Regions from separate parts of the Lactiplantibacillus paraplantarum genome, predicted to be linked through region 2. Evidence: a T-box and tRNA genes for the amino acid it is inferred to sense, from the RefSeq annotation. Region 2 holds a T-box; the other holds one or more tRNA genes.

Region 1 (6,604 bases), 600 kb from region 2:
AATTACGGACATTACGATCGTCGTAAAATTCAAATCCTTTATCTCCAACCATAATTTGACCATAATCAGTCAATCCCAAGTGTGAATTACCTTTGATTACCAAATCAACTTTTGTGTTTAGCGATTGAACCATTCGAATTACTCCATTTCTATTCCGGTTAGTCTAGCCTCAATTATAAAGTGTCTTTTCATATTAAGCAAAATTAGAATTGATTGCCTTACAATCAGTAAACCACTTTTAGAAATCTAAGTATAAAAATAGATGAACTCCGAAGAGTCCATCTAAATTTATCAATGAGCTTCGCTAAAAACATCAAAGTTCAGATTGAAGACTTCAATAATTATTAATTGCAGTTTACATTACACCAAGAACATGCATGATAACACCAAAGGCGAAGAGGCCGAAGATGATGATGATTGGTGAAACTTTCTTCTTTAATAACCACATTGACAAGAAGGTGATTAACAAGGCAGCTAAACCAGGAATTAATTGATTTAAGTTATCTTGTAAAGTCGTAACTTTGTACTTGTCGAGTGAACGACCAGCAGCTTGTTGGGTCAAGGCTTCCTTGATACCAGCGGCACCCTTTGGTAACTTGTCCCAATCAATATAAGCACCGGCACTTTGTTTGATCGTTGAAACCTTAACCGGGCTAAAGTCAACAACAACCCACCGTTCGATCAAAGCAGGCAAGATGAACATACCTAAAATCGAAGCACCCTTAGTGATGTCTTGTAAGATACCACCAGATAAGTCTTCAGTAATCTTAGAACCGGCTTTGTAACCGAATTCTTGTGTATACCACATAAATCCTAAACGAATTACGTTCCAAACAACGAAGTATAGGATTGGACCCATGATGCTACCACCCAAAGCAAGGGAAGCGGCTAAGGCACCAATAATTGGCTTCAACGTGAACCAGAACACTGGATCACCAACACCAGCCAAAGGCCCCATCATACCAACTTTAACCCCTTGAATCGTAACATCATCAATTGGGGCCCCATTGGCACGTTCTTCTTCCAAGGCCATCGTAACACCAATGATTGGTGATGCAACGTATGGATGAGTGTTAAAGAATTCCAAGTGACGCTTCAATGCAGCAGCACGGTCTTCTTTAGTTGTGTATAACTTTTTAAGGACTGGGATTAAAGTAAATGCCCAGCCACCATTTTGCATACGTTCGTAGTTCCATGAACCTTGAAGGAAGTTAGAACGCATCCAAACCTTAATACGATCACTTTTAGTAATTTGTACTTTATTATCAGCCATTTTCTTGCCCTCCTTCGTTAGTATTTATCGATAATATCGCCGACAGGATCACCAGTGTTAGAACCACCGCCATTACCAGAACCGCCCATCTTAGAAAGGTTCAAGTAAATAAGAGCCATGGCAACACCAATTGCACCAAGTCCGATAAGTGTAATTTCACTAACAGCAGCTAACACGAAACCTAAAGCGAAGAATGGCCACATTTCGCGGGAAGCCATCATGTTGATAACCATTGCGTAACCAACGGCAACAACCATACCACCACCGATTGATAAACCATCAGTTAACCATGCAGGCATAGCATTCAACATCGTCTTAACAGGGCCAGCACCAACGGCTAAGATCAAAGCAGCTGGAATGGCAATCCGCAACCCTTGCATACAAATGGCAACAATGTGCCAGAATTCAAGTTTACCGAAACTACCTTCTTCGGCAGCACGGTCCATGATATGAACAATAATAGTTGCAATCGTACGTGCAAGAATGGTTAAAAGTAACCCAGCAACGGCCAAAGGAACGGCAATTGCAATGGCTGAAGAAACCCCGGCACGACCTTGGCCACCTAAAACTAAGATAATTGCGGATGCAATGGCAGCTAAAGCGGCATCAGGAGCAACGGCGGCACCAACGTTTGACCAACCTAACGCGATCATTTGTAGGCTACCACCTAAAATAATACATGGTACTAATTGACCAGTAACTAATCCGATCAGCGCACATGCAACAACTGGTTGATGGAAATGGAATTCATCCAAAATACCTTCCATACCAGCTAAAAATGCTACGAGTACGACTAAAATCATTTGAATTGCATTCAAATTCATGATTTAATCCTCCATTTTCTTCTGATAGTTATCTATACTACTTTTGTTCATTCAACATGTTTTGAGCTTTTTTCAGGATATTATCCATATTATCCTTACTATCTGAAGGAACTTTCCGAACATCAAATTCGACGCCGTCTTGTTCCAACTTCTTGTAAGTATCAATATCATCTTGATCAAAAGCTAAAACTTTGTTTGGTTGAACTTTACCAACTGAGTGCGCCATTGAACCAATGTTCAAAGTCTTGATTGGCACGCCACCTTCAATTGCACGTAATGCATCTTGTGGGGTTTCAAATAAGACAAGGGCCTTTTGACCGCCAAAGTGCTTGTCATCTTTAGCAATCTTAATCATTTGATCAATTGGAATAACATGCGCATGTACACCTGCTGGTGCAGCTTGCTTAATCATGTTCGAACGTAAATCATCCTTAGCAACACTATCGGAAACAACGATGATCCGGGTTGGGTTAACCGTCTTACTCCAAGCAGTGGCAACTTGCCCATGCAAGAGTCGTGAGTCGATCCGCGCTAAACCATATTCCAACGTCCCTGGACGACCAGCGTTATTGTTAGTCGTGGCAGCGGCAGCAACCTTTTCTTCCTTAGGTGCTAATGCTTCAGGACGAACCTTCACGCCATCCTTAGCAGTTTCAATGATATGAGTGGCAATTTCGTGTGCCGAATCCATTGAAAGCCGTGAAGCATACGCTTCAATTAACATTGGCAAGTTCAAACCGGCAACGATTGCCCATTTGTCCTTGTGTGCTTCAAACAAGCCGTTAACTTGATTGAATGGTGTCCCGCCCCAAAGGTCGACTAAGAATAAGACTTGCTCTTGATCGTCGAATGAAGCAATGGCTTTTTCCAACTTAGCCTTGATGTCGTCAGGGCCTTCGCTAGGCATCAACGTAACGGCTTGAACGTTTTCTTGTTCGCCGAAAATCATTGATCCAGATTGATAGATGCCTTTAGCGAATTCGCCGTGACTAGCAATGATAATGCTTACCATCTTTGTACCTCCTATTTTTTCGTTACAGTCATATAAAACGAATAAATAATATCTAAATTGCCTGTAACTATTTATGTTTTTGATACTGTAAGCGCAATCTTTTTCGCACTCACTAATATACATGCAAATTCCGTGCCAAAATACACTAACGATGAAAGCCCTTATTTCAGGCCTAAGATTGATACACTAAAGTAATACAGTATTAAAATAATTGTTTTGTGTGTCAAATAGCGTATTTTTAAAACAAAATTATGAAACAGTAACTAATGTTAACTATGGTATTAAATTCTTAATAACTTAGTGCCCGCCGGCCATTCAATTGCCACATTGCTTCAAACGCTTGATTATCCATTCGACTGTGTTGACCATGCCAGGGATCATTGTAGCTAACAGTCGTTGCTGTATACCCGGTAAGCGTCACCGTATGACTCGCAAAGCCATCTAGTCCCTGAACCCAAGCAACTACCGGATGGCCTTTAGCGAGCTGCACTTTAAGTCGTTGCAGACTCACTCCACTGAAATCTTCAGCAGATGGCAAATAGTGGCGGATCGTTGGTAACAAGCCTTGGGGGTAGATGTAAAGCCCAATACCATCAGCCGAAGCAGGATTACCAACAAAACCAGTATTAGGATTCGAACTGCGAGGCACTTGGCTGGCAAACTGTTCCTTACTAATGTTAACACCGGCATACTGTAACATCATGGTGGTCGCTGTCATCTCACATCCCGTTGGTAACTCCGGTAGCTGGTCAATCAGTGGCACCCTCAGCTGAACCGACGCCGTATTGGCTGGTCTTAGCTGACTAGCGGCTATCCAGCCACTCTGCTGACGACCATTATGCACGTAGTAAAAGCGCTGACGACGCACGTTGCGATAAATATCAGCCTGCTCAGTACGCGTCCACTGTGTATGCTGGTGATACTTTAAATGTAAATTAACACGCAATTGGGCACGCTGATGACGCACGACGGTTAAATGGTAACCGACACCGTTCTGACTATTCGTCTGATAGACCCGTGGCTGCACCACCTGAATTCCTGTAATCGGATAAGTCGTTACGGCCGCTTGTGCGGGGTAAACCAACCCACTAACAAGCAATCCGCCCACTAAGATACCCCACCATCTACTCATTCTAATCAATGATTGATCCTCACCTTCTCTTAATATCGTAATCAGTCGATTAACCGTTTTCATTATAATGCTGGTAATCGTGAGATTAAACAATAAGGTCCGGCAAATTTGGTGAACATAGTTGAAGTAGTTGCAAAAAAGCAAGTCTGGAATAATATAGTCAGTCGAATTTACCATAGCAAAAAAAGAATCGATCCATCAAGGCTTAGGCCTATCGGATCGATTCTTACATTCGTTAGTGCGGCCAAGAAGATTCGAACTTCCACCGGGTTAACCCCGACAAGATCCTTAATCTTGCGCGTCTGCCAATTCCGCCATGGCCGCATCACAACTCACAAAAAACATCATAACAAAATTTTGCGAGTCTGACAAGCTTATTTTAAGATTTTTGTACTTTTACCCCAGTTGCATCCATTGGCAATAGGAATAATTGGCCGTTGAGTGTTGTATCTTGGCCTAATTGTGCTTGCAACGTAGCGAGTTGACCGTAATCACCCAACGTAATCACCGTCGGCCCAGCACCACTCAAATAAGTCCCCGTTAATCCCAGGGCGTGGGCATGGTCTCTAACCGTTTGTAGTGCTGGCACTAACTTAGCCCGATACTGTTCATGGAACTGGTCCTGTTCCAACAGCGGTAACGCCACGTCCCAATTTTGAGTCGCTAAAGCGGCTACTAACGTATTAGCCACACTACTGCCAGTAATGGCTTGGTGATACGTCAATTCAGTTGGCAACGCTTGGCGGCTAGCCACCGTTAATAATGGCTCGTTCGGTACGTAGACACTTGCAAAAAGCGTCGGTAGCGGTAACTTCACCGCGCGGACGCGTTCGTCAGTGTACGTCGCCACGACCAAACCACCTAACAAAGCCGGTGCCACATTATCTGGGTGCCCCTCCAATTGAGTAGCAACTTCCAGTAGCTCAGCAGAAGAGCGCGGTGCGCCGGTCAATTCGTTAGCCAGCACTAAGCCGGCTACGATGGCCGTCGAGCTACTACCCAATCCGCGCGCCAATGGAATTTTAGAAGCCATCTGTAGATGCTGTGGATGTAAATCTGGTACCAAATGTAACGCCGTTTTAATAATTAAATTGCGTTCATCCGTCGGCACATCCGCCCCAAAGGGATGGTCAATCTGCCAATGGTCACTAGGTTGTAAGACTTGTAACGTCAATTGCATATCTAGTGCTAGACCGATTGAGTCAAATCCAGGGCCAAGGTTGGCGGAAGTTGCGGGAACTGAGATTGTTAGCATGACTTACCTCACCTACGCATTCTTCAAAACTTTATAACTCGCTAATAGTTGCATATTCTCTTGCTCACCGATTTCACGAGTGATGTCGGCTAACTGTTGATCATTCATAGCATGGGTAATGATCACAACACGCGCGTTGCCGTCACCTAATTGGTTTTGAATAATCCGGCTGAACGAAACTTCTGCGCGCGTCATAATTGCTGTCAATTTCATCATCATCCCTGGGACATCCCGCATCCTCAAGGCAATAAAGTGAGGATACACGACATCTTCAGGTGTTGCTAAGACTGTCTCCTGGCGATAAGAGTTAAACGTATTGCCAGTCGTATTCAGCGCAATATTTTTTGCAACCGTTGTAATATCACTCAGCACACTGTTAGCAGTTGGGAGTTCCCCAGCGCCGGGACCGTAAAACATCGTGTTCCCCACAGCCGTTCCAGTCACCATCACGGCATTATTTTCATTTTGCACCGTAGCAAGTGGGTGTTGATCAGAGACGAGCACGGGACCCACCGATACCGCAATGCGATCATCAATTTCTTCCGCAATCCCGAGTAATTTAATCGTATACCCAAGCTGGTGAGCTTCCGCGATATCCTCTGGGCTGATTTTTGTAATTCCCTGCACTTGAACGTGGTCGAGGGACAGACTCATCCCAAAGGCAAACTGCGTTAAGATAATCATCTTGAACGCCGCATCAAGACCTTCGACATCATTAGTGGGATCACTTTCGGCAAACCCCAAGTCTTGTGCTGAACTCAAGGCCTGGTCATACGACCAATGCTTAGTCAGCATCTGCGTCATGATGTAATTAGTGGTCCCGTTGACGATTCCCATGACCCGTTGAATCCGGTCAGCAGCGAAACTATTATCAATCGTCCGTAAGATTGGAATCCCACCAGCAACACTCGCTTCATAGAACAGGTCGCGATGATTTTCACGCGCAATCTGAACCAACTCCCGGCCATATTGCGCAATCAAGTCCTTATTGGCCGTCACCACGTGTTTGCCAGCTTTCAAGGCTTGCGTAATATATTCCTTCGCCGGATGAATCGACCCCATCACTTCGACCATAATTTGAATGGACGGATCATCAAGCAGGGTCGCG
Region 2 (6,604 bases):
CCGGGCGGAAGGATTCTCACTGATGCTCTTGGAAGCTCAGGCCCATGGATTACCAATGGTTGCTAATGATGTTAAGTATGGACCGAGTGATATTATTCAGAATCACAAAAGTGGGGTCCTAACGACGGATGGTGACGTCAAGCAATTGACGAACACCATTATTGATCTATTAAAGAATCAAGCGCAACTAGCGTCCTTCAGTGCGCAGGCTTACGAGAATGCGAAGCGCTATTCAGAAGAGGCTGTTTTCAAGCAATGGCAGACCTTGTTAGACTATTTCAAACCGACTAAGGTAATGGCGTAAATCGAGTTAGTGGCTAGGGAGGGCAAATAATGTTAATGATTATGACCATTTATGGGACAGTGAAGATGTTTACCCGGATGATCGTGTACTGTGGCATCGGTGGCCTTGTCCTAATTGTTCGTCACCATAATCGTAAGAAGCGGCGTAAAGAGATGGATGAGGGAACTAAGCGGATTATGCGCAATACCCCTAAAGATGAAAACGGCAAATATCCGTGGGAAAAGTAGTGTTCAATTGTTTTTTAAGCTAAACATCTAATTAAAAAGGTCTGTCAGACGAAAATAATCGTTTGGCAGACCTTTTGGGTTGATTTGTCGTTAAGACGTAAACATATTAACGTTTCTGAATCGCCAATAAATACGGCGGCACATGAACTTGATTAATAAATTGATATTGTAAGACTTGAAATTGATGTTGGTCTAAATTCGTGGCGTAATCTAGCACCGCTTGGGCTTCCGTCGCACCACCGGGATGACCGGCATAAACCAGTAGGATGATTAGACCGTTTGTGACGAGGCGTTCCTGAATCGCCTTTACAGCCGTTAACGTCGTCGTTGGTTTCGTAATAATTTGTTTATCACCACCAGGTAGGTAGCCCAGGTTAAAGACGGCACACTTGATGGGTTGATCAGTGGCAATCTTATCTGCGAGGTGTTCATGGCCCATTTGCCATAAGGTGACCTGATGGCTGAGCGCCGCTTTATCTAAGGCACTCGTTGTAGCTTTGATGGCCGCTGGTTGAATGTCGAACCCATCGACGTGACCAGTGGTACCGACCAACTTGGCGAGGTAGACGGTATCATGACCATTGCCAACTGTCGCGTCAATCACATGATCACCGGGATTGACGACTTGATTCATTAGCGCGTGGCTATAAGCTAATGCCGAACTGAGTTGAATGAGTGTTACCCCCTTGTTGAATTCATGAATTAAGACCGTCGTCGAAGCGGCCCATGCCGATAATGTGTACTAAAACGCACACTTATATATAGTAAAACACTTCCTAACAAAAGGCCACCGATTGTATCACTCGGATAGTGGACGCCCACGACAACGCGACTGATCATCATTAAGAAAATCGCGGTTACGCCGAGCGCAGTGAGCCAACCAGTCAAGGCATTGCGATGCCAATAGTCAAAGGCGAGCACTAGCAAACTACCGATAAGCACGGTCGTTGTCGTTGAGTGCCCACTTGGGTAACTATACCCACCTATTTGGACAAGCCGCCAAGCAGTTGGTCGTGGCCGCATAATGACCTGCTTGATGAGATAATTGCCATAACCCGCAATGACCCAAGTATTGATCCAAAAGAAGAGTGCACCACGCGGATTATGGCCCAGCCAGAGTGCCAGGCCAATAATCAATGTGATGATTGTGATGGTGTGGGGATTGCCGAACTGGGTGTAAGCAACCATCGCGTGTTGAAACCACTGGGGACTGTGATGCCAAAAATTAGCAACCGTGGTGTCAAAGTGCGTCAACCAAGGTGCTCGTTGCCACACCGCGGCCGTCCAGCCTAGCCACACAATAAAAATAAGTAAGATGAGACTGTCCGAACGTTGCCAAGTTCGTTGCTTCAATACAGATTCCTCCGATAAATAATTTATTGCAACCATTATAGCATTTTTTATGATGTCGCCGTTTGTCGACTAATGATAAAATTTGTCGCCGACGGGGCGTGGCCTCTTGAAAAAAGTGTGGTGGTTTGCTACTATAAAAACAATAACTTTACGACTCTGAGAAGGAATAGTAGTGGTTGGTGTTTTACAGAAACTCCGTGGTAGTTGCAAACGGGGATTCACTAACCATGAACTCACCTTCGAGTCTTCCGGCTGAACAAGTTTGTAGGCACGGACGTGGTTTCGCGTTAAGATTCCCAAGAGGCCACGGTGACGTGGAATCATAGGTGGTACCGCGGAACCTGTTTTCGTCCTATAAGCATAATTGGCTTATAGGATTTTTTTGTTTTTTAACCGGATTTAACTGGTTGATAGGTGAAATGGCCGTTTTGAATAGTCAGTTGGAAAGTCGCAATGCTAGCTTTTACATACAAGGCAGCAAGAAAGGGGCACTACTATGGCATACAACCATAAAGTCATTGAACGCAAATGGCAACATTATTGGAAGGAAAACAAAACCTTCAAAACATTAGATACGACGGATAAGAAGAAGTATTACGCCTTAGACATGTTCCCATACCCATCTGGTCAAGGATTACACGTTGGACATCCTGAAGGGTATACGGCCACGGATATTATGTCACGGTTCAAGCGGATGCAAGGGTACAATGTCTTACACCCAATGGGCTGGGATGCATTCGGCTTACCTGCTGAACAATACGCGCTCAAGACGGGTCATAACCCGAAGGACTTTACGGCCAAGAACATCAAGAACTTTAAGCGTCAGATTCGCTCATTAGGCTTTTCCTATGACTGGGACCGTGAAGTGAATACGACTGATCCAAGTTATTACAAGTGGACACAATGGATCTTTGAGCAGCTCTACAAAAAAGGGTTAGCGTACGAATCTGAAACACTAGTTAACTGGGCTCCTGATATGATGGGTGGGACGGTCGTTTCCAATGAAGAAGTGGTTGATGGTAAGACGGAACGTGGTGGCTACGACGTTTACCGGGTACCAATGAAGCAATGGAGCCTCAAGATTACGGCTTATGCTGACCGCTTGATTGATGATCTGGACGATATTGATTGGCCAGAAAATATCAAGGAACAACAACGTAACTGGATTGGCCGCTCAGTCGGCGCATCTATCCGTTTCAAGGTTGCTGGTCAACCTGACGATACTGAGATCGAAGTGTTCTCAACGCGGCCTGATACGTTGTTTGGTGCCAGTTACATGGTCTTGGCACCTGAGCACGATTTAGTTGAACAATTGACGACACCAGAACAAGCTGATGCTATCAAAGCTTACAAGGCTAAGATTGCCAGCAAGTCGGACCTTGAACGGACTGACTTGAATAAGGATAAGACCGGGGTCTTCACTGGGAGCTATGGCATCAATCCGGTTAATGGTGAAAAACTGCCAATCTGGATTGCCGATTACGTTCTGGCTTCATACGGGACTGGGGCCATCATGGCGGTGCCTGCTCATGATGATCGGGACTTTGAATTTGCACAAAAATTTGATTTGCCAATCAAACCTGTCATTGCGGGTGATAATGATTATGACCAACAAGCTTACACGGGCGACGGTGAACACATCAACTCAGGTTTTGTTGATGGTTTAGCGAAGCAACCAGCGATTGACAAGATGATCGATTGGTTAGGCGAACACCATGCTGGTGAAAAGAAGGTCAACTATCGGTTACGTGATTGGATCTTCTCACGGCAACGGTACTGGGGCGAACCGATTCCGGTTATTCACTGGGAAGACGGCGAAACGACGCTGGTTCCCGAAGACGAATTACCATTGCGGTTACCAGCAACTAAGAACCTGGAACCATCCGGGACTGGTGAAAGCCCGTTAGCCAACATCGATGATTGGGTCAACGTGGTTGATGAAAACGGTCGTAAAGGTAAGCGTGAAACCAACACGATGCCACAGTGGGCCGGGAGTTCATGGTACTTCTTACGTTACGTTGATCCGCACAACCGGGAAGCTTTGGCTGATTATGACAAGTTGAAGTACTGGTCACCCGTTGACTTATACGTGGGCGGTGCCGAACACGCGGTCTTACATTTGCTTTATGCTCGTTTCTGGCACAAGTTCTTGTATGACTTAGGGGTTGTGCCAACCAAGGAACCATTCCAGAAATTGGTTAACCAAGGAATGATCTTGGGCGACAATCATGAAAAGATGTCGAAGTCACGTGGTAACGTGGTTAACCCTGATGACATCGTTGAGCAGTATGGTGCCGATACGTTGCGGTTATACGAAATGTTCATGGGACCATTGGAAGCTTCGATTCCGTGGAGTACCGATGGGTTACACGGCGCTAACAAGTGGATCGAACGGGTTTGGCGCTTAATGATCGATGAAAATAATCGGGTTCGTGACCGGGTTACTACGATCAATGACGGCAAGCTGACAAAGATTTACAACGAAACCGTTAAGAAGGTCACGGAAGACTATGAAGCCATGCGCTTTAACATTGCGATTTCGCAAATGATGGTCTTCGTGAACGAAGCGTACAAGGTCGACGATTTACCAATCATTTATATCGAAGGCTTCGTGAAGTTATTAGCGCCGATCGCACCACATTTGAGCGAAGAATTATGGTCATTATTAGGCCATGATGACACGATCACCTACGCCACTTGGCCAACGTATGACGAATCTAAGCTAGTAGAAGACACGGTCCAAATCGTGCTTCAAGTTAACGGTAAAGTTCGCTCACACGCCGAAGTTGCTAAGGATATGGGTAAGGATGAACTTGAAAAGTTAGCCTTGGCGGATGACAAAATTCAAGAATTTACGGCTGGTAAGACGGTTCGTAAAGTGATTGCCATTCCTGGTAAACTGGTTAACGTGGTTGCCAACTAAGTAATGATTAAATATAACTGGTTGAATTTAATTCAGCTGGTACTGAGCGTGGTATCGATTGACGATTGTCAGTTGATACCACGTTTTTGTTTAATTAAGGTGTGACGAATTGGTTCTAGCTAACTGGGGCACTTGGTTAAGTGAATAATAATTCTAGCAGCAGTAAATGAGCTATTTGTAGTGGTTGCGATGTGTTTTTAATGGGCAGCGACTGCCGGGACCATTTATGCTTAAACTACAAGCGTGATTGGTGGCTTAGGTTGCAGTATGGTGGGGCCGATTGTTTTAATATTAGTGTCATGCGCTCAGCTTAGTGAAGGTTAGCGACGTGATATGACCGAAGCAAGTGCAGGTGTTTGATAACAGTATTAATGCGTTGTGCTAGTTAATCGCTCGTGAATCATGATTGAAATAGGCCCGTTCGTTAAGATCAAATGCCACCAGTTGGACCCAGATCCAATGAACAACTAGAGGATACACGCAACGTCCAAACTATAAAATTGTTTATATTAAATATACGAGGACGCGCATATGCTGACGAACAGCAAGCTAGCGTATGAGCCTGTTTTAAACATGCTTCATCCTAACCAACAATTAGAACAATTCGGTATGGCTAGGATGATTTTTAACTTAGTTGGATTTCACAAGTTATCATTAAAGTTCGGTTAAACTCACGCCTAAGCCCGGAATTGAATTGCAACTTGTTTGTTTTTCATCTAAAATGATTAGGATTGAATTAAGAAAGTGGGTTACGAACATGTCTGAGGAATCAAAAGCTAATCAGCCCAAGAACATGCACGTGAATTCCGAAGCCGAAGCGCACCAGAAAATGGTTCGGGGTTCGGCTTGGATGACGGCTGGGAGTCTCTTTTCACGGGTGCTCGGGGCGATTTATATTATCCCGTGGGTTATCTGGATGGGTGCTGACTTTACGCAAGGTAACGCGCTTTATGCCAAGGGATATAATATTTATAGTTTTTTCCTGCTGATTGCGATCGGGGGAATCCCGTCCGCAATTTCTAAACAACTTTCGGAATATAATGCGATGAATGAGTACGCGGTTGGGCAACGATTATTCAAACGGGGGCTGCTGCTGACGTCTGCTTTTGGAATCGCCGGCGCTATTATTTTATGGTTCGGTGCGGGGGTGATTTCAACTGCTTTTGGGGGCTATGATGCCAACCTGATTCCCGTCCTGCACGCGTTAGCCATTGCCTTGGTTATTCTGCCATCGATGTCACTGACCCGGGGCTTTTTCCAAGGATACCAACAGATGGCACCATCCGCGATTTCCCAATTCGTGGAACAAGTCTTTCGGGTTATCTACATGTTGGGGGCTACGTACTTTATCATGCGTGTCGCCCATGGTGATTGGGTGAATGCGGTCACACAATCGACGTTTGCTGCGTTTGTCGGGGCAGCTGCCAGCTTCTTGCTCCTGGGATGGTACTATTTCCGTAAACGGCCGGAGTTGAATGCCTTAGCTGCTCAGAGTGAGAATCAATTAGTCATTCCGGTTTGGCAACTGTTCCGTGACATTATTATTCAGGCGATTCCATTTATTGTGATTGACACGGCCACAACGGTCTTTAACTTGCTGGATCAAGCAACGTTCCAACCGATGATGCGCCTAGTGTATCAGCTTGGTACTAAGCAAATTGATACCTTATACGCGTATTTTGCGTTTAATGCCAATAAGTTAGTGATGATTATTGTTTCGTTGGCATCCGCAATCGCCGTAACGGTTGTGCCGATTTTATCGGAATCATTGGCCAGTCATAATATGCGAAATATTCG

What was found. A T-box is a leader RNA that pairs with one kind of tRNA and senses whether it is charged. The one in region 2 lies ahead of leuS (leucine--tRNA ligase), so its partner is inferred to be a tRNA-Leu.
Region 1: it encodes a tRNA-Leu, which carries the amino acid that the T-box ahead of leuS (leucine--tRNA ligase) is inferred to sense. The anticodon was not compared.

Annotation. Positions count from the first base shown of each region.
Region 1 covers NZ_CP032744.1:515,679-522,282, reverse strand. The annotation lists gene LP667_RS02460 (DUF956 family protein) at 1-133, opposite strand, end outside; gene LP667_RS02455 (PTS system mannose/fructose/sorbose family transporter subunit IID) at 356-1,273, opposite strand; gene LP667_RS02450 (PTS mannose/fructose/sorbose transporter subunit IIC) at 1,291-2,097, opposite strand; gene LP667_RS02445 (mannose/fructose/sorbose PTS transporter subunit IIA) at 2,135-3,109, opposite strand; gene LP667_RS02440 (C39 family peptidase) at 3,399-4,250, opposite strand; tRNA gene LP667_RS02435 (tRNA-Leu) at 4,481-4,565, opposite strand; gene thrB (homoserine kinase) at 4,621-5,496, opposite strand; gene LP667_RS02425 (homoserine dehydrogenase) at 5,509-6,604, opposite strand, start outside.
Region 2 covers NZ_CP032744.1:1,118,623-1,125,226, forward strand. The annotation lists gene LP667_RS05370 (glycosyltransferase family 4 protein) at 1-304, shown strand, start outside; gene LP667_RS05375 (hypothetical protein) at 334-531, shown strand; gene mnmM (tRNA 5-(aminomethyl)-2-thiouridylate-methyltransferase MnmM) at 638-1,204, opposite strand; gene LP667_RS05385 (phosphatase PAP2 family protein) at 1,234-1,920, opposite strand; T-box leader at 2,032-2,242, shown strand; gene leuS (leucine--tRNA ligase) at 2,381-4,807, shown strand; gene LP667_RS05395 (putative polysaccharide biosynthesis protein) at 5,565-6,604, shown strand, end outside.